One region of the Kribbella swartbergensis genome, then DNA from elsewhere that is predicted to be linked to it. Evidence: riboswitches for the same ligand, from Rfam matches in the RefSeq annotation. Region 1 holds a riboswitch; the other holds the start of a gene.

Region 1 (9,586 bases):
CTGTTCCAGAACGAGTTCCACACCACCCCGGGACGCTGGGTCGAACGCGTCCGGCTCGATCGTGCTCAGCAACTTCTCCTCGACGGTCACAGCATCACGTCGGCCGCCCGGCTCAGCGGCCTGGGCAGTGACGAAACCCTCCGCCGGGCCTTCGCCCGCCACCTCAATACGACCCCAACCCACTACCTCCGCCGCTTCCGAGCCACCGGGTAGTTCCCAGGCGTGCTCGATCGTCGGCAGGGCGACTCGTCACGACGGCGAGGACGCCAGCCACGCCAGCAGGCGGCCCTGCGACCAACAGCGGCCGACCGCCTCGGCGTGCACAGCCGACTGCTCGAACACCGCCAGGCCGAGGATGCTGTGACCGGAGGCGCGGCGATCGCCGAGTGTCGGTATGGCCGGCGCGACTCCGACCCCCTCCGCTGACACCCACGCCACCGTCCGGTGGGCTGCGGCTTCGTCGAGGCGGTGCAGGAAGCGCAGACGGTTCTCGAGCGAGAACTGCGCCAGCGCCCACGTCGTGGTGACGACAGGCAGGGCGTCCGCGGGGATCTGGGCGAATGCGTCGGGCAGCACCTCGACGGCGTCACCTTGCAGGAGCTGCGGAGGGGCCGCCGCCGCCAACGCGAGCTCCGCTTCGAGTCTCGCGGCCCGCTCCGGCTGGTCCGGCCACACGCAGGCGCGCAACCATCGCGCCTCGTCCGCGCCGGTCACGTCGACCGGATCGGTGTCGACACCGACCCGGGCGACGACCTCGGGCATCGGCTGCGTCGGGACGGGCCGGTCTCCCACGATCGAAGCCGACAGCTGCACCGGAGATGACGGGTCGCCCAGCGACTGTTCGTTGCTGTACGTAATGCCAACGCGGTCGACGGTGAGATTGAACCCGGCCGAACAGCCCACGTCGATGAGCCCAACCGCGTTCGCGCCGACCCGGCGCGCCGCTTCGGCGATGGCCGGATACAGCACGGCACCGCGTCCGGTTTCGTTGGGCCGCGTCCGACGGCGTACGGCGATGGCCACGACGGAGTCGGTCAGGTGCAGCAGCGTGTCGATCGCCGCGGCCGCTGCAGCGTCGGCGTCCGCAGCGGCATAGGCCGCAGCAAGCTCCGGGGCGCGTCCGGCAAGGGCAAGGTCGTGCAGCGCGGCGAGGATCACCGTGGGATGCCGCTTGCGTGCCGGGGCCGTCTCGATGGCGCGCAGTGCCTCGGCGGACTCGCTCAGGGCGACGGCGACGCGCTCGTACAGCGGCGAGGTTCCGGCGGCGTCGACCTCAGCGAAGCGCCGGTACACCTGAGCGAGTGTGCGGGCCCTGCCGGCATTCCTGGCGCTTGCTGCGGTCGACCTCGGCATTCCGGCGATTCTAGCCACAGGAACGACAAACCCTTCAGTTGTTGGTGAAGCGAAGGGGTTGGCCGGGCCGGAGTTGGGCGCACATCGGGAGGTCGGTGCTGGTGACGTAGGCGATGACCGGGTAGCCGCCGGTGACGGGGTGGTCGGCGAGGAAGACGACCGGGAGGCCCGACGGCGGGATCTGGATGGCGCCGAGCTCCATGCCTTCACTGGCCAGTTCGCCTTCGCGGGCGCGGTCGAGGGGTTCGCCTTCGAGGCGTACGCCGACCCGGTTGCTGTTGCTGCTGACGACATACGACTGGGAAAGGAACGACATCCATCCGGCGTCCGTGAACCAATCCCGGCGCGGTCCGGGAGTCACGCGTACGACGACCTCGCCGCCAGGCGGATCGGCGACCGGAGCAAGGTCGACGCCGGGCATCGGGCCGCACTCACAGCCGACCGGCAACGTCTGCCCGGAGGTCAGCGGCGCAGGCCCGAGCCCGGACAGCAGATCGGTGGAACGCGAACCGAGGACCGGCGGAACGGCCACACCACCACGAACGGCGACGTACGTCCGCAGACCGGTCCGGGGAGGGCCGAAGCGAAGCACCTGACCGGCCTTGACGATCGTCGGCGCGTTGAGCGGGACGCCGGAGCAGGGGGCGCCGGTGACGGCGACGACCAGATCGGTGTCCGCGTGCAGGACGAGGCCGCCGAAGGTGACCTCGATCGCGGCCGTGCCCGGGGTGTTGCCGACCAGGCGGTTGGCCAACGCGTACGACGGACGGTCGCAGGCGCCGGACGCCGGGATGCCGAGGGACGCCTGGCCGATCCTGCCGCCGTCCTGGATTGTTGCCAACGGCCCCGGTTCGAGGATGGTGAGGCTGCTCATCCACGACCCGCGTCGACGAACCGCACCGGGCGTCCCGGGTGGAACAGGGCGGCCGGTTCCCGCTCCTGATCGAAGATCTTCACGTCGGTGCGGCCGATCAACTGCCAGCCGCCCGGCGACTCGCGCGGATAGACCCCGCTGAACTCACCGGCCAGCGCCACCGCCCCGGCGGGCACCTTCGTCCTGGGTGATCTCCGCCGGGGTATGTCCCAGTCACCGCCACTGGTGAGGTAGCCGAATCCTGGCGCGAAGCCGCAGAACGCCACCGTCCATTCGTCGCGCGTGTGGCGCTCGATCACGTCGGCGACACCGCAGCCGAGCAGGCCGGCGACGTCCTGGAGATCCTCGCCGTCGTAGACCACCGGGATCTCCAGCAGGTCACCGGTTGCACGGCTGCCGACCTGAGGCTCCACCGCCTGCAGGGCCCTGGACAGAGCGCCGAGATCACCCGCGGTGGACACCATGACCGTGCGTGCGGCAGGGACGATGTCCACCGCGTCCGCGGGTGGATCGGCGCTGAGCGCGGCGTAGTAGCCGAGGACCTGGTCGAGGTCGTCGAGTTCGACCAGGAGCGCGTGGTCGCCGGAGGGCAGGATCCGCATCACCGGCTGAACGGGCTCAACGTCACACCCGCCCCCTCCAGCGCGGACCGGACCCGCCGCGCGATCTCGACCGCGCCCGGCGTATCGCCATGCACGCAGATCGACGCCGGCTCCACTTTCAGTTCGCCACCCGCACTGTCCCGGATCGGCTGACCGGTCGCCATCGCCGTACAACGGGCAGCGATCTCATCGGCGTTGTGCAGCACGGACCCGGGCTCTCGCCGCGACACCAAGGTCCCCGACGGTGTGTACGCACGGTCCGCGAAGGCTTCGTGAACGACGGTCAGACCGGCGTCGGCGGCGAGTCGCAGCCAGGCCGATCCGGGAAGACCGAGCACCGGGAGCGAACGGTCGTAGTCCACGACCGCGCCGACGACGGCCGCGGCCTGCTCCTCGTGATGCCCGATCGTGTTGTACAGCGCGCCGTGCGGTTTCACGTACCGGACCTTGTCTCCCGCGACCCGGGCGAACGCGTCCAGTGCGCCGATCTGGTAGACGACCTCGTCGCGGAGGGCAGCCGGCTCGATGTCGACGAACCGGCGGCCGAAGCCTGCCTTGTCGGCGTACCCGACGTGCGCGCCGATCGCCACCCCGCGCTCGACCGCCTGCCCGGTCACCCGGCGCATGATCGACGGGTCGCCGGCGTGGAAACCGCAGGCCACGTTGGCGCTGGTGACGACGTCCAGCAGGGCGCTGTCGTCACCCATCGGCCAGGATCCGAAACCCTCGCCCAGATCCGCGTTGAGGTCCATGAACACTCCTACAACCTAGAACAATTCGACCATGGGCTTGATCGAGCGAACAGCCAGGTAGGCCGTGAGGCCTGCTGGAAGCGTTCCGCGCGCTGATTCCCGAGTTTCGATAAGGGCTTGCGTCACCCCGCTCTCTCCTGAGTTGATGGCTGTGACCGTCAGCTGCAAAGGGGAGCACAGCACATGACCGACGACGACCGGACCGACGAGACACCGAAGTCCTACCGCCCGATCGACGCCAAGGGGTTCCGGGAGTTCATCTCGCGCGGCTGGGGGCCGGTGGACCGCTCGGTGACGCTGCCCGAGGGGTTGGCGGAGGCGGCGGCCGAGCACCGGCGGAAGCTGGCGGCGGCGCTGCCCGGACGGCGGATCGCGGTCGCGGCCGGGCGGGCGCCGGTCCGCTCGAACGACACCGACTACCTGTTCCGCGCCGACAGCGACTTCGTCTGGCTGACCGGGTGCCAGGCCGAGGGCGCCGTCCTGGTGATGTCGGCCGACGGCGACGCGACCCTGTACCTGCGCGAGACGGCCGGCCCGGACGAGCCCGACTTCTTCGCCAACGCGCGGGACGGCGAGCTGTGGATCGGTCCCGTGCCGGGTCTGAAGGACTGGTCGGACGCGTTGCAGATCGCCTGCCGTCCGATCGAGGAACTGCCGGCCGCGGTGCGCGGCGCCGTACCGTTCATGCTCTCCACCCCAGGCGTCGAGCCGATGCTGGACGCGCTGGTCCGCACGTCCCCGACGGACGGGAACTCGCTGCGGCAGACGCTCGCCGAGCTGCGCCGGATCAAGGACGACTGGGAGCTGGACCAGTTGCGCGAGGCGGTCGCGGCCAGCGTGCTCGCGTTCGGCGACGTCGCCCGGGAGCTGCCGGAGGCCATTCGCGGCGGCGGCGAGCGGTGGCTGCAGGGCACGTTCGACCGGCGGGCGCGGACCGCCGGCAACGGCGTCGGCTACGCGTCCATCGTTGCCGCTGGCAAGCATGCGCCGGTGCTGCACTGGGTCCGCAACGACGGGCCGGTGAACGAGGGTGACGTCATCCTGCTCGACGCCGGCGTGGAGACGCGCACGCTCTACACCGCCGACGTGACCCGGACCTTCCCGGCCACCGGCGAGTACACCGACGGCCAGCGGCAGGTGTACGACCTGGTGCACAAGGCACAGTTGGCATCACTCGATGCGATCAAGGTCGGCGCGCCGTACCGGGCCTTCCAGTACGCCGCTCTGCGCGTGCTGGCCGAAGGGCTGCGGGACTGGGGTCTGCTCGACGTGTCGCTCGACGAGTTGCTCGGTCCGGACGGGCAGCAGCACCGCCGGTACATCGTCTGCGGCACCGGGCACTACATCGGTCTCGACGTCCACGACTGTGACGCTTCCCGCCCGGAGGCCTACTTCGCCGGCGACATCGAGGCGGGGATGGCGCTGGCGGTCGAGCCGGGGCTGTACTTCCACCCGAACGACAAGACCGTCCCGCCGGAGTTGCGCGGGATCGGTATCCGGATCGAGGACAACGTCGTGGTGCACTCCGACCGGCTGGAGATCCTCACCGAGGACCTGCCGATCACGGCGTCCGGCCTCGAGCAGTGGACCCAGTCGCACATCAACAGTCGGTAGTCATCGGGTCACGCAAAATTACTGGTCACGACCAGTAACACCGACGCCGTCGGCAACGATGTAGCGAGCGGGGGAGGGTCGAACTCGGCCCGGCGCGTGGGTAGTGGGGGGCCGCGACCACGCGCCCGGCCGAGGCCCGACTGGGGCCCGGGGGGACTCCAGGATCCCTGGAGACACGGGGGTAATGAGCATGAACCTGCGAGTGCGAGTGATGCACTGCGGCCGGCACTGGTACGCCGACATCGACGACGCCGACGATCCGCAGCCCGACGATCCGTTCTGGTACGTCGACAACTGCCGATCCCAGACGCAGGCACTCGAGACCGCCTGCGCCGAACTTCGCCTGCTGTCACGCCGCGCGATCCGCGGCGACCAGCTCAACCGCGTACTCGAGGTCACCGGCGTACCGGTCTGAGCCCGCAGACACCCAGGCAGGCGTCTGGTTGGGAGACGCCTGCCTGGGTGCAGTTCTCAGGTGACCGGCGGTACGGCGGGACAACTGGTGCCGCGCCTGGGAACGTCGAGCGAGACCAGATAGGCGTCGATGGTGTTCTCCATGCACGGTCCGCCGTCGTAGCTGCCGTGTCCCCAGCCCTCGTAGGTCAGCAGCACGCCTTCCCTGCCGAGCTGGCGCGCCACACTCTGGGCCCAGTTGTAGCCCGTCGCCGGGTCGTGGACCGCGTTCGCCAGCAGGATCGGCTCGTCCAGGTCACGGACCTTCAGCCGGTGCTGCGGGTTGTCCGCCGGCGGCATGCCGAGGCACATCGAGACGGCGATCAGCTGGCCGGGGTAGCGCATGTCCGGGTTGTTGCGGGCGAGTCGCGCGAGCAGACCGGCGTACTCCTGGTAGTTCCGCACCGGAAGGTTCCAGTCCTGGCAGAACACCGAGAGCGTGTTCGACGCCAGTCCGGTCGGCACCGGCGGCTGCCCGGTCGGCGGTGAGCTGGTGTCGAGGTTTTTCAACATGTCCGCCAACGCCGGCCACTGCGGTCCGTAGAGCGCCCGGAACACGGTGAAGCTCAACCAGTACGGCGTGATCGACAGGCCCGGTTTCTGCGGATCGGGCACCTCACCGCGATCCGCCCGGGCGAGCAGGTCCGCCCACAGCGCACGGATGTCGCGACCGTGCAGTGAGCAGTTCGGCGCCGCATCGCACCAGGTCACGAACTCGTCGAACGAGTCCTGCGCCGCGGCTGCCTGGGCGTCGAGGAACGACCGCGCTGACGGGGCACTGTGGTCGACCATGCTCTCCAGCACCATCGCGCGGACCCGGCTCGGATAGGTCTCGGCGTACTGCGCTCCGAGCAGCGTCCCGTACGAGCTGCCGTGGAACGAGATCGTCGACTCCCCGAGTGCGGCTCGGATCGCGTCCACGTCTCGCACGGTCTGCCAGGTGTCGAGGTGGTCGTAGACCGGGCCGGTGTTCTTCCGGCAGTCCTCGGCCAGCTCGCGGTTGTAGCGGACCGTGGCGTCGAAGCCGGCCTGGCTCTTCAGGATCGGTGACGGCTGCCTGGCCAGCAGTGCGGCCGAGCACTTCACCGGGTTGCTGCGGGCGATCCCGCGCGGGTCGAAGCTGACGACGTCGAACCGGTCCTTCAAGTTGTCACTGAACCGGCCCATCCCGGTCTTCACCCGGTCGACGCCGGAGTCACCCGGACCACCCGGACCCCACACCAGTACGCCGACGCGGTCGCCCGACTGCTTCGCCGTACGACGCGCGATGGCGAGACCGAAGGTGGGGCCGTCAGGGTTGCGCCAGTCGACCGGGACCTGCAGCGTCGCGCACTGCGAACCCTTGACCACCTCGGGCTTGTCCTTGCCCTCCGGCTTGCACTCGGACCACTCCCCCTGTCCTTTGGTTTCGGCCGCTGCTACCGGGAGCGTGGTGAGTCCGGCGGCCGCGACGCCCAGCGCCACACCGCCGGCGATGACGCGATGTCTGAACCTCATACGGAAGATCTCCTGTCTGGAAGCTTCCTCGATCCTCGGCAACCGCTTGCTCCACCACATCGGGGACGAGCCCCGGCCCGACCCCTGCCGGGCCTTGGGGGGCTTGTTAGGGTCGGTCGCTGATGACTGAGACGAGTGGCGGGAAGCACGCGGCGTGGTTCCGGTGGGTGGCGATCGCGGAAGCGGTGTCCTGGACCGGGTTGCTGATCGGCATGCTGTTCAAGTACGTGCTGTCCGACAACGAGATCGGGGTGAAGATCTTCGGCCCGATCCACGGCGGCATCTTCATCGTCTACGTGCTGACGGTGCTGGTCGTGCGCGGTCCGCTGCGCTGGTCCTGGCCGGTCACACTGGCCGCCCTCGCGGCGAGCATTCCGCCCCTGTTCACCTGGTTCTTCGAGATCTGGGCGACGCGGACCGGCCGGATTGACGACGGCCGGGCGACCGCCGTACCGTCACCGACGACAGCTAACTCAACAGCCGCATGAACCCGTGCGGGAGAGTCCCGGGCACGACCCGGGCGCCGTAGGAGCAACTCTCCCCAAGAATCTCTCAGGCACCTTCACCGTACGGGCGAGGCACCTCTGGAAGACCTCCGTCTGACAGAGCGGGGAGGACACCAAACGGTCAACGACGACCGGAAGGAACCTCCACACGATGGCGATCAGCGTCTTCGACCTGTTCAGTATCGGGATCGGCCCGTCGAGCTCCCACACGGTGGGACCGATGCGCGCCGCCCGCACCTTCGCACTCGGCCTCGCCGCCGACGGCCTGCTCGGGCGTACGGCGACCGTCCAGGCCCAGCTCTTCGGCTCCCTCGGCGCGACCGGGCACGGGCACGGCAGCAACAAGGCCGTTCTGCTCGGTCTCGAGGGCGAGGACCCCGAGACCGTCCTGACGCAGTCCGTCGACGCGCGGGTCGAGACGATCCGGGACCGCGGCCGGCTGTTGCTCGCCGGCACGCACGAGATCCGCTTCGACGAGAATACCGACCTGGTGATGCACCGGCGCAAGACGTTGCCATACCACCCCAACGGCATGACCTTCGCGGCCCGTGCGCCGGACGGCGACGTACTGCGGGAACGAACCTACTACTCGGTCGGCGGCGGCTTCGTGGTCAACGAGCAGGCGGCGGCCGGCGACCGGATCGTGCCGGACACGACCCCGCTGAAGTACCCGTTCACGACCGGCGCCGAACTGCTCGACCGGTGCCGCGAGTCACAGTTGTCGATCAGCGAGGTGATGCTCGCGAACGAACTGGCCTGGCGGACCGAGGACGAGATCCACGCCGGACTGCTGCGGATCTGGCAGGTCATGCAGGACTGTGTCCGCGAAGGCTGTGAGACCGAGGGGATCCTGCCCGGCGGTCTGAAGGTCCCGCGACGGGCGCACGCGCTGTACAAGAAGCTCTCGCAGGACCCGTGGTCGGTGGATCCGCTCAAGGTGATGGACTGGGTCAACCTGTTCGCGCTCGCGGTCAACGAGCAGAACGCGTCCGGCGGCCGGATCGTCACCGCGCCGACGAACGGTGCCGCCGGCATCGTTCCCGCCGTACTGCACTACTACCGGCGATTCGTGCCGGGGGCGACCGACGGGGGAGCGGTCCGGTTCCTGCTGACCGCCGGCGCGATCGGCGTGCTGTACAAGGAGAACGCGTCGATCTCCGGTGCCGAGGTCGGCTGTCAGGGCGAGGTCGGGTCGGCCTGCTCGATGGCTGCGGCCGGTCTGTGCGAGGTCCTCGGCGGTACGCCGGAACAGGTCGAGAACGCCGCCGAGATCGCGATGGAGCACAACCTCGGCCTGACCTGCGACCCGGTCGGCGGGCTGGTGCAGATCCCGTGTATCGAACGGAACGCGATGGCCTCGGTGAAGGCGATCAACGCGGCCCGGATGGCGATGCACGGCGACGGCGTGCACGTGGTCACCCTGGACAAGGTGATCAAGACGATGCGCGAGACCGGCGCGGACATGAAGATCAAGTACAAGGAGACGTCGCGCGGCGGCCTCGCCGTCAACGTCATCGAGTGCTGAACAGGCCCGGATCCTCGACGTGGGCGTTGTGTCCGAGTCCGGGGAGCACGACGACGTGATCGTGCAGGGCGCGTAGTTCCTCGTCGGTGTTCATCGCGTCCCGTTCGCCGCGGGCGAGGACGACCTCGGCCTTGCTCTCCGCGATGAGCCGTGGCATGTCGGGTACTCCGACGCCGAAGGTGCCCGGGTCCATGGCCAGTCGCCAGCGGCCGTCGGCCTGGGTGAGCCCGTGTTCGACGACCGGAGCGCTCGGGTCGACGAGTCCCTGCAGACCGGAGACCTTGAGGAACCGGGCGGCCGCGTCCTCGCGGTTGTCGAACCACGCGACCGGCTTCTGCGCCAGCGCACCGGCCCGGCCCAGGTCGTCCGCGGACCAGGTGACCTTCACGCCGAGGGCGATCACCCGGTCC
Region 2 (9,586 bases), on a different contig from region 1:
GTAGAGCTCGACGTACCCGAAGTCCTCGGAGTCGATTGCCACCACACAGGGAATCGAATGCTCTCCCGCGGTCTGCGCGCTCAATTCCTGCGCCCACCGCTCCACCGACCAGTCCTGATGCCACCACCGCCGGATATGCGGCTGTGCCATCCACCACGCGATCTTCGCGGCATCCGAACGACCGGCGGGCCGAAGGTCGAAGCCGTTGTCCAGGTGAAGCATCGGATCGACGTCACACCTCATCGCAGCGGGTTCGGAATATCGAGGTAGACCGACTGGGCATCCAACGGCGCGACCACTTCGTCGATCCCGCGCAGCCGGGTGAGCATGTTCGCCTTGCACGGCAACGTCTCCGCCTCGAGCCATCGACGAGCCAGCCGGTCACCATCCGGACCGGCGGACTTCAGCAACGGCAGCGCCGACGTCAGCCGATCCCGCACGACACCGAGCAACGAGTCCTCATCCGCGACGCCGTCGTACCCCAGACACCCCACCACGGCGAGCGCCTGGTTGTGCAGCAGGTAGTACGTCAGCCGATCGTCGACGATCGCATCGTCGACCACGGCCAGGGTGGAGTCCTGCGATCCCGTCACAGCAAGCAGTCCACGCAAGTACGACGAAGCCAGGTAGTACCCCTGGTTGTCGCGGTACGCGCCGCCCTCGATCCGGCCGGCACCGTCCAGCCGCACCAACGTGTTCTGCTGGTGTGCCTCCAGTCCGATGCCGGTCTCGGCGTACAGGTGCAGCATCGGCACCAGCACCTGGTCGATGTACGACGCCACCCAGCCGGCCGGGTCGTCAGCGGCGTACTCACTGAGACGGCTGATCCCACCGGGCCGTGGTGCGACCAGACCGGCCAGACACGCGTAGCTGTCGACGTCGGCCGGCACTTCCCGTACGGCGACGTCCAGGCCGGTCAGTGTCGGACCGCCCTCGTCCAGAGCCACCCACGCCGGGTCACGGACGATGGTGAAGGTTGGGTGTGCGGTCGCCGTCCCGGCGTTGTACGCGGCGTCCAGCAACCTGTTGATCTCCAGGCCGCGACGCAGCTCGGTCGGCGTGGATTCGCGGCGTGAGTTGGTGATCCGCAGGCCGAGCGACAGCTTGAGCATGACCGGCAGGTCCGGGTGGTACACAGTCCGCAGACTCGAGGTCGGGTACCACTGCGCTCCTTGCGGGCCAAGCGCCTTCACCCGGCCCGCCGAAATCAGCTCGGCAACCCGCCGGCGCTGCATCACTGCGGTCGCCTGCCACGGGTGCGCAGGGATGAGGACTCGGCCGGCCGACGGGGTGATGCCGGCCAGCGCGCCCATGAGCTGCAGAGCGTCCAGTCCCTGCAGCGAGGGCGCGCCGACCAGCTGGTCCGACGACACCAGTTCGGCGTCGGCTTCGAACCAGTGCACCGCGAAGCGGCCGCCGAGTTCCGGCGAGTAAGCCGCCAGCTCGTCGCCGCTCAGTCCCTCCCGGCTCTTCGGGGCGGGGTGGTTCAAGTGCCCGAACAGCAGTGCTTGCTCGATCTCCAGGAAGCGACCGGGTCCGCGCTCACCGCCGGCCTTCGAGACGAACAGTTCGACGTTCCGGACCGACTCGGCGGTCCGGGCCGCGAGGTCCTCGATCTCCGCCGGGTCGGCGTCGACGGACAGCAGCCGGACCAGATCCTCCGGCGCCGGCGGTACGCCGTCCACCAGGACGTCGGTGAATTCGTGCAAACCGGTCCGGGACGCGTGCTCGACCCGGGCCGTCACGGTCGAGTCTCCAACTTGGAAGCTCAGCGGGCCCCCCTCGACCGGGACCGGTGTTTCCCTTGTGTAGCACCGCAGGATCGCGTTGAGGTGGGCTGCAATCGCGGTGTCAGTCGGTGAGATCACGCTGCTCCTTCGCCGGTCTCGGCCTGGAGGTCGAGGCCGGTGGCCACGACCTGGTCGAGCAGGTTTTCGATGTCCGACGCGGTGGCGTTCGGGTTCAGCAGTGTCAGCTTCAACGCGACCACCGCCGGGCGGCCGCTGCGGGCCGGCAGCTTGGTCCGGCCGATCAGCGCTCGTCCGGACGTCAGCAACCGGCGCCGGACCTCCCCCTGCAGGGCGTCCGCCTCGGCCGCCTCCAGGCCCTGCCCGGCGACCCGGAACAACACCGTGGTGAGCGTCACCGGCGCCAGCAACTCAAGGTTGCTGTCGGCAACGACTCTGGCCGCGGCGGCGTGCGCGAGTTCGTGACAGGTGTCGAGCATCGCGCCCAGACCGGCTCGTCCGTACGCCGTCAAGGTGGTGGCGACCTTCACCGCGTCCGGGCGGCGGGTGGTCTGCAGGCTCCGGCCGAGCAGGCCGTCCAGGCCGGAATCGATGTCGTCGGCCGGATTCAGGTAGTCGACCGACCGGCCGAACGAGGCGAACCGGTTCTTGTCGGCCACCAGCAGCACGCTGGTCGCGGCGGGCTGCCAGCCGATCTTGTGCAGGTCCAGCGTCACCGAGTCGGCGTGCGAGAGGTCGGCCAGCAGTGGCGCGAGCTGGTCGGAGAACAGCGCCCCGAACCCGTACGCCGCGTCGACGTGCGCCCAGGCGCCGTACTGCCGGGCCAGCTCCGCGATCGGCGCGATCGGGTCGATCGAGCCGTAGTCCGTCGTACCGGCCGTGGCGACCACCGCGATCGGCGTCCGCCCCGGCTTGGCGAGCTCGTCCGCGAGGACGTCCGTACGCATCCGGAAGTGCTCGTCCGAGGGGATCGTGATCGCGGCGTTCTCGCCGAGACCGAGGGCGGCGCACGCCCGCTGGACCGAGAAGTGAGCCAACTCCGAGCAGAACACGACCGGATGATCGATTCCCTGCACTCCATAACGCCGTACGTCGACACCGAGAGCGGCGGCGGCGTCGTCACGGGCGATCAGGACGGCGAGCAGATTCGAGATCGAACCGCCCGGCGTCAGTACGCCGTCCGCGTCCGGGCCGAAGCCCGCCAGACCGGCCAGTGCCTTGACCACCCACTGCTCGATCGCGAGCGTCGCCGGACCGGAGTCGTAGGTGTCCATCGACGCGTTGCTCGCCGAGGCCAGCGCGTCCGCGTCGACGGCGACCTGCAGCACCGGCGGCTGCAGGTGCGCCGCGGCGTGCGGGTGGCTCAGGTCGATCCCGTTCTCCGCCAGCAGCCCCGCGATCAGCTCGAGCGCCGCCGACTCGCCGACCCCGGTCGAGGGAACCCGCGGCTCCCCCAACACCTCGGTGGCCCGCCGCAAAACCTCCCCCGGCCCCCCAGCCGGCAACGGTCCCCGGCCCGGATCGGAGACGGTCGAGGCCAACGGCCACGAAGCGAACGGTCTGCGCACCGGGGCGGGCAACGCAGTCAGACGCGCAGGTTGCGGCATCCAGATCTCCCGAAGAAGAAGTTGTTAGGTAAGCCTTAGTAAGGCAGACCTAACTTTTGCCGCCGATGACGTACCGTGTCAACTCGGCCACGGCCGACGTGGCGATCCTCACGATTCGCTGCCTGGGCACGTTCGGACTGCTCGTTCAGTGTGCTCCGGCGAGAGCATCCGCCCTACGTGCCGCATACCGGCCGAGGATCAGGAACCGTAGGGGGTCCTGGTGAGGACGAACGTCGCTACGTTGAGGTGGGAGATCGTGTCGCCGTCGCGGATGACTTTCAGCTTCTCGCCGGCTAGATAGCCGTCGCGGCCCTGGTAGAGGTCGGGGGCTACGGGTGAGAAGCGGGACGTGAGGGCGCCGGTGAGTTGGAGGATGCCGCCGGAGACGGACATGGTGACTGGTGAGTTGCCCCAGTACCAATGGCCGAGGATGTCTTCGCCCTGGGTGAGCGGCGGCTCCGGGACCCACTCCTGCGCGAGGACCGGCTCATGGTCGACCAGTTCACGCAGAAGATCCGGTGGGAGCGAGGCGACCCGGCCATAGGTCGCGTTGCCGAGGGTCACCGCGCCGATCCGCCGTACCCGGTCGACGAAGAGACCGGCCAGGAAGCCGGGCATCGAGCCGGTGTGACCGACGAACAGGTACGGGTCGTCGGCGATCAACCGCAGACCCAACCCGTACGACGCGCTCAGAGCCTCGCGCGGATCGGAGGCCACCGGCGACGCAATCTCCTCGACCGTGTCGCGGCTCAGCACCTCGTACACCGGGTCGATCCAGAACATCGCGTACTTCGCCAGGTCCTCGATCGTGCTCCACAACTGCCCCGCCGGCGCCATCGCACCCGCGTCGTACGCCGGCTCCTCCATCAGCCGGCCGCTGAACGGGTGCACCGAGAACCCTTGCGCCGCCGCACCGGCCGGGAAGTACGTCGTACGACGCATCTCCAGCGGATCGAGGATGCGCTGCCGCACCAGGTCGAGCCAGGACTCACCGCGCAGCCGGGCGACGATCTCGCCGAGCAACCCGTAACCGAGGTTCGAGTAGTGGTGCCGCCGATCGGCGGGTCCGGCGGCCTGCGACTCGTCCATCGCCGCCGTCAACTGGTCGAACGTGACACCCGGGTTGCGTTCCCACCACGGTCCCTCCGGCTCGGCGTTCATGCCGCCGGAATGGGCGAGCAGATGCCGGATCGTCCTGTCCCCGAAGGCGATTCCAGGCAGGTGCTTGCCCACAGCATCGTTCAGCGCGAGCAGCCCGTCGTCGCGGCACTGCAGCACCAGGATCGCGGTCAGCGTCTTGGTGATCGACCCGATCCGGTACTGCACGTCCGGACCGGGCGCACCGCCGTCCGCCGTGGCGAACCGCCCGCGCGACCCGGTCCACACCAACTCGCCGTCCCGGACCACGCCGGCGTTGACCGACGGCAGCTTCCATTCGCTCTGCGCCGCCGCGATCTGCGCGAACAGAGCGGCGGCGGTGTCAGGACGTACAGAAGTCACTCAAAGGCCTCCGGGGCTGGGCAGGAGCAGATCAGGTTGCGGTCGCCGTACGCGCCGTCGATCCGGCGGACCGGCGGCCAGTACTTCGACGCGCGGTCGACCGACCGCGGGAACGCCGCCTCCTCGCGCGTGTAGGCGTGCTCCCACTTGTCGTTGATCACCGACTCGGCGGTGTGCGGCGCGTTCACCAGCGGGTTGTCCGCGGCCGGCCACTCCGCCGCCGCGACCCGATCGATCTCGTGCCGGATCGCGATCATCGCGTCGCAGAACCGGTCGAGTTCCCCGAGGTCTTCGGATTCCGTCGGCTCGACCATCAGCGTGCCGGCCACCGGGAACGACATCGTCGGCGCGTGGAAGCCGTAGTCGATCAGCCGCTTGGCGACGTCCTCGACGGTGATCCCGGTCTCCTTCGTCATCGGCCGCAGGTCCAGGATGCACTCGTGCGCGACCAGGCCGTTCTCACCGGTGTACAGCACCGGGAAGACGCCCTCGAGCCGCTTCGCCACGTAGTTCGCCGAGAGTACGGCGGCCTTCGTCGCGGCGGTCAGGCCCTCGGCACCCATCATCCGGATGTACGCCCACGAGATCGCCAGCACACCGGCCGACCCGAACGGCGCCGCGCTGATCGGGCCGACCCCGGACTCCGGACCGGCCTGGTCCAGCAGCGGGTGGTTCGGCAGGTACGGCGCCAGGTGCGCGGCCACTGCCACCGGCCCGACGCCCGGCCCGCCGCCACCGTGCGGGATGCAGAACGTCTTGTGCAGGTTCAGGTGGCTGACGTCGCCGCCGAACTCACCGGGCTTCGCGAGCCCGAGCAGTGCGTTCAGGTTCGCGCCGTCGACGTACACCTGGCCGCCGTGCTCGTGGACGATCCGGCAGACCTCGGTGACGCTCTCCTCGTACACGCCGTGCGTGGACGGGTAGGTGATCATGATCGCCGCGAGCTTCTCGGCGTGCTCGGACGCCTTGGCCCGCAGGTCGTCCAGGTCGATCGTGCCGTCGTCGTTGCCCTTGACAACGACGACCTTCATGCCGGCCATCACCGCGGAGGCGGCGTTGGTGCCGTGCGCGCTGGCCGGGATCAGGCAGACGTTGCGGCCCTCGTCGCCGTTCGCCCGGTGGTAGCCGCGGATCGCGAGCAGGCCGGCCAGCTCGCCCTGCGAGCCGGCGTTCGGCTGGATCGACACCTTCGCGTAGCCGGTGACCTCGGCCAGCCAGCGCTCCAGTTGCCCGATCAGCTTCACGTACCCGGCCGCGTCCTCGATCGGCGCGAACGGGTGCACGTCGGCGAACTCCGGCCAGGTGACCGGCTCCATCTCGGTGGTCGCGTTCAGCTTCATCGTGCAGGAGCCGAGCGGGATCATTCCGCGGTCCAGCGCGTAGTCCTTGTCGGACAGCTTCCGCAGGTACCGCAGCATCGCGGTCTCCGACCGGTGGGTGTTGAACACCGGGTGGGTCAGGTAGTCCGTCGTACGGCGAACCGCCTCTGGCAACGCGGTCGTCCCGAGCGAACCGTCGTACCGGACGCCGAAAGCGTCGCAGACCAGGCGCAGCGCGGTGGCGTCGGTCTTCTCGTCGCAGGAGATGCCGACGTGGTCGGCGTCGACGAGGCGGAGCCAGATCCCGTTCTGCCGGGCCGCGTCGACGACGTCGGCGGCGCGGCCCGGGACGCGGGCGAGCACGGTGTCGAAGAAGTTGTCGTGGACAACCTCGACGCCGCCTTCCCGCAGCGACCCGGCCAGCTTGCCGGCGTAGTCGTGGACGCGTTCGGCGATCGCCTTCAGGCCGTCCGGGCCGTGGTAGACGGCGTACATCGACGCGACCACGGCCAGCAGGACCTGCGCCGTACAGATGTTGGACGTCGCCTTCTCGCGGCGGATGTGCTGCTCACGGGTCTGCAGAGCCAGCCGGTACGCCGGGGAGCCGTCGGCGTCGACCGAGACGCCGACCAGGCGACCCGGCAACGACCGCTCCAGACCGGAGCGAACGGACATGAAGCCGGCGTGCGGACCGCCGTAGAACAGCGGTACGCCGAAACGCTGCGACGAGCCGATCACGATGTCGGCGCCGGCCTCACCCGGTGCCTCCAGCAGCGTCAGGGCGAGCAGGTCGGACGCGACCGCGACCAGGGTGTCGCGCTCGTGCGCGGCGGCGATCAACGGGGCGAGGTCGCGGACGACGCCGCCGGAGCCCGGGTACTGCACCAGGAAACCGAAGAAGTCGCCATCGGGCAGACCGTCGGTGGTGTCGGCGACCACGACCTCGATCCCGAGCGCCTCCGCCCTGGTCCGGACCACCGCGACGGTCTGGGCGAAGCAGTCCGCGTCCACCAGGAACCGGTCCGACTTGCTCTTCTTGTTGGAGCGGTGCGCCAGCGTCATCGCCTCGGCGGCCGCGGTGCCCTCGTCGAGCAGCGACGCGTTGGCGGTCGGCAGGCCGGTCAGGTCGGAGACCACGGTCTGGAAGTTCAGCAGCGCCTCGAGCCGGCCCTGGGAAATCTCCGGCTGGTACGGCGTGTAGGCCGTGTACCAGGCCGGGTTCTCGACCAGGCGGCGGACGATGACGGACGGGGTGAAGGTGCCGTAGTACCCCTGGCCGATCATCGAGGTGGCGACGTTGTTGCGGGCGGCGAGCTGGCGAAGCTCGTGCAGCGCGTCGACCTCGGAGGCGGGTTCGGGCAGCCGGAGCGCCTCGGCGGACCGGATCGACGCCGGGACCGCGGCGTCCACCAGCGCGTCCACGTCGTCGTACCCGAGAAGCTGGACCATCCGCGCGACCTCGTCCGGGCGCGGTCCGATGTGGCGGTCGGCGAAGGCGGCCGAGACTTGCGGGATTTCGTTCACTAGAGGCTCCAAGGCTGACAGTGCTGCCGGGGTCGCCTCCCCCTCTGTCACGTGGTGTGCGCTCCAGAGTCGCCTGTGGCATTCGGTCCATGGGCCTGAGAGGTTCCGGGGAGGAATTGCCCCTTCGGCGCCCGGGTCAACGGGTCTCTCCCGAATGCTGTGTACGGCAGTCCCGAGGCTACCAGGAATCCTCGAACAGTTCGGGCAGGAGGCTCCGGGCGACCGGCTGGGCGGCCTCGACCTGCTCCGGAGTGGCCGCCGTCATCGGCCAGCGAACCCGGGTGCCGACATCGGCCCAGTCACCGACGGCGGCCAGGAACTTGTCCAGCGCCGGGTTCGACAGCCCGGCCTTCTGCAGTGGTACGACGTGCTGCGCGAAGAACTCGCCGATCCGGCGTTCCACGTCCAGGTCGCGCGCATACCGGACCGAGCCGTTCGGCGAGAGCGCGGCCACGTTGGAGTAACTGCCGTGTGCACCGAGTAGCGACATACTCGCCAGGAAGTGGCCGGGCACGAAGATCGACAGGCCGGACTTCGTTGCCTCGTCGAACCAGGCTTTGTCCCCGCCGGCGGTCTTCAGGCCGATCAGGCTGGGCACCGACTCGGCGAGTCTGACCAGCAGGTCCGGACCGACCCGGGTCTTGGCGTGCGGCGGGTTGTACAGCACGAGTGGTACGTCGGCGGCGGTGTCGGCGACCCGGCGGAGGAAGTCGAGCGACTCCTGGTCGTTCAGCGGCAGCCAGTCGGGCAGTATCACCTGGACCGCACCCGGCTCGAGCTCGGCGGCCCGTCGTACCCGCTCCAACTGGAGCTGTGCCGACGGATGGCCGGCACCGATCTGGAACGGCTTGCCGGTGGCCGCGAGGATCTCGTTGACCCGATCGAACTCGGGCTCGGTCAGCGTCTGGAACTCCCCCGCGGTGCCGTGGGCGTACAGACCGTCGACCTCGGTCGCGGCGAGCGTGGCCGCCTGTGCTTCGAGCCGCGCGTAGTCGATGGAGTCGTCGGCGTCGAGGGGCAACAACAAAGTCGCCCACACACCGCGCAGTGTTTCGACGGTGAGTGGGCGCACAGTGTGAGCAGCGGGTCAGCCGGTCATGCGGGCGCGGCGGCGGGCGGCAAGCTCGTCGTTCGCGTGCTGGTCGGCGTCGTCGTGGCCGTCGGCGCGCTCCGTGGGCAGCTCGGACAGCGAACCCTCGACCTCGCGCCAGACACCGCCGAGGGCGATCCCGAACACGCCCTGGCCGCCGGCCAGCAGATCGATCACCTCGTCCGGCGAGGTGCACATGTAGACCGACGCGCCGTCGCTCATCAGGGTGATCTGGGTCAGGTCGTCGATACCGCGCTTGCTCAGGTGCGCGATCGCGGTCCGGATCTGCTGCAGCGAGATCCCGGCGTCCAGCAGCCGCTTGATCACCTTCAGCAGCAGGACGTCACGGAAACCGTACAGCCGCTGGGTGCCCGAACCGGTTGCCGGGCGCACCGACGGGGAGACCAGGCCGGTGCGTGCCCAGTAGTCGAGCTGACGGTAGGTGATCCCGGCCGCGGCGCATGCCGTCGGGCCGCGGAACCCGACGTCCTCCGGCATCGGCCGCAGGTCGTCGTCGAAGAGCAGACCCTGGACGCCCGCGGCAGCGGCCGCCTCGGCGTGTGCTTCGGACGTCGACTGCGCCGTCAGATCCGTGTCGCCGGTGCGTGTCACGCCTGAGCCTCCCTGGGTACCGACTGGAACGGGTCACATCCGTGGAGTGACAACACCCCACAACTCCTTCAAGGTAAGCCGCCGATCAGGGAGGGTCAACGATCACAGCCCTCGCCCGAGAGCGTGTCGCAACCCTGACCTCAATCGTTACCTTGCGCGCCTTGTACCAGATCGTTCACCTCTGCG

Evidence for each region. A riboswitch is a leader RNA that binds a small molecule or an ion and turns the genes downstream of it on or off. The one in region 1 is predicted to bind glycine.
Region 2: it holds a riboswitch for glycine, as region 1 does, so the genes downstream of both, gcvP (aminomethyl-transferring glycine dehydrogenase) here and ACYVOK_RS03620 (L-serine ammonia-lyase) in region 1, are expected to answer to the same signal.

What each region holds. Positions count from the first base shown of each region.
Region 1 is NZ_BAAGPM010000008.1:910-10,495, reverse strand. Features, by position in the region: gene ACYVOK_RS03665 (GlxA family transcriptional regulator) at 1-213, shown strand, start outside; gene ACYVOK_RS03660 (DUF2332 domain-containing protein) at 250-1,293, opposite strand; gene ACYVOK_RS03655 (5-oxoprolinase subunit C family protein) at 1,388-2,227, opposite strand; gene ACYVOK_RS03650 (5-oxoprolinase subunit B family protein) at 2,224-2,829, opposite strand; gene ACYVOK_RS03645 (LamB/YcsF family protein) at 2,829-3,581, opposite strand; gene ACYVOK_RS03640 (aminopeptidase P family protein) at 3,765-5,195, shown strand; gene ACYVOK_RS03635 (hypothetical protein) at 5,386-5,610, shown strand; gene ACYVOK_RS03630 (alpha/beta hydrolase) at 5,667-7,145, opposite strand; gene ACYVOK_RS03625 (DUF3817 domain-containing protein) at 7,268-7,633, shown strand; glycine riboswitch at 7,631-7,723, shown strand; gene ACYVOK_RS03620 (L-serine ammonia-lyase) at 7,803-9,176, shown strand; gene ACYVOK_RS03615 (alpha/beta fold hydrolase) at 9,163-9,586, opposite strand, start outside.
Region 2 is NZ_BAAGPM010000014.1:137,450-147,035, reverse strand. Features, by position in the region: gene ACYVOK_RS07540 (GNAT family N-acetyltransferase) at 1-222, opposite strand, end outside; gene ACYVOK_RS07535 (IucA/IucC family protein) at 240-1,745, opposite strand; gene ACYVOK_RS07530 (pyridoxal phosphate-dependent decarboxylase family protein) at 1,865-3,208, opposite strand; gene ACYVOK_RS07525 (serine hydrolase domain-containing protein) at 3,554-4,855, opposite strand; gene gcvP (aminomethyl-transferring glycine dehydrogenase) at 4,852-7,698, opposite strand; glycine riboswitch at 7,772-7,861, opposite strand; gene ACYVOK_RS07515 (dihydrodipicolinate synthase family protein) at 7,877-8,737, opposite strand; gene ACYVOK_RS07510 (MerR family transcriptional regulator) at 8,786-9,400, opposite strand.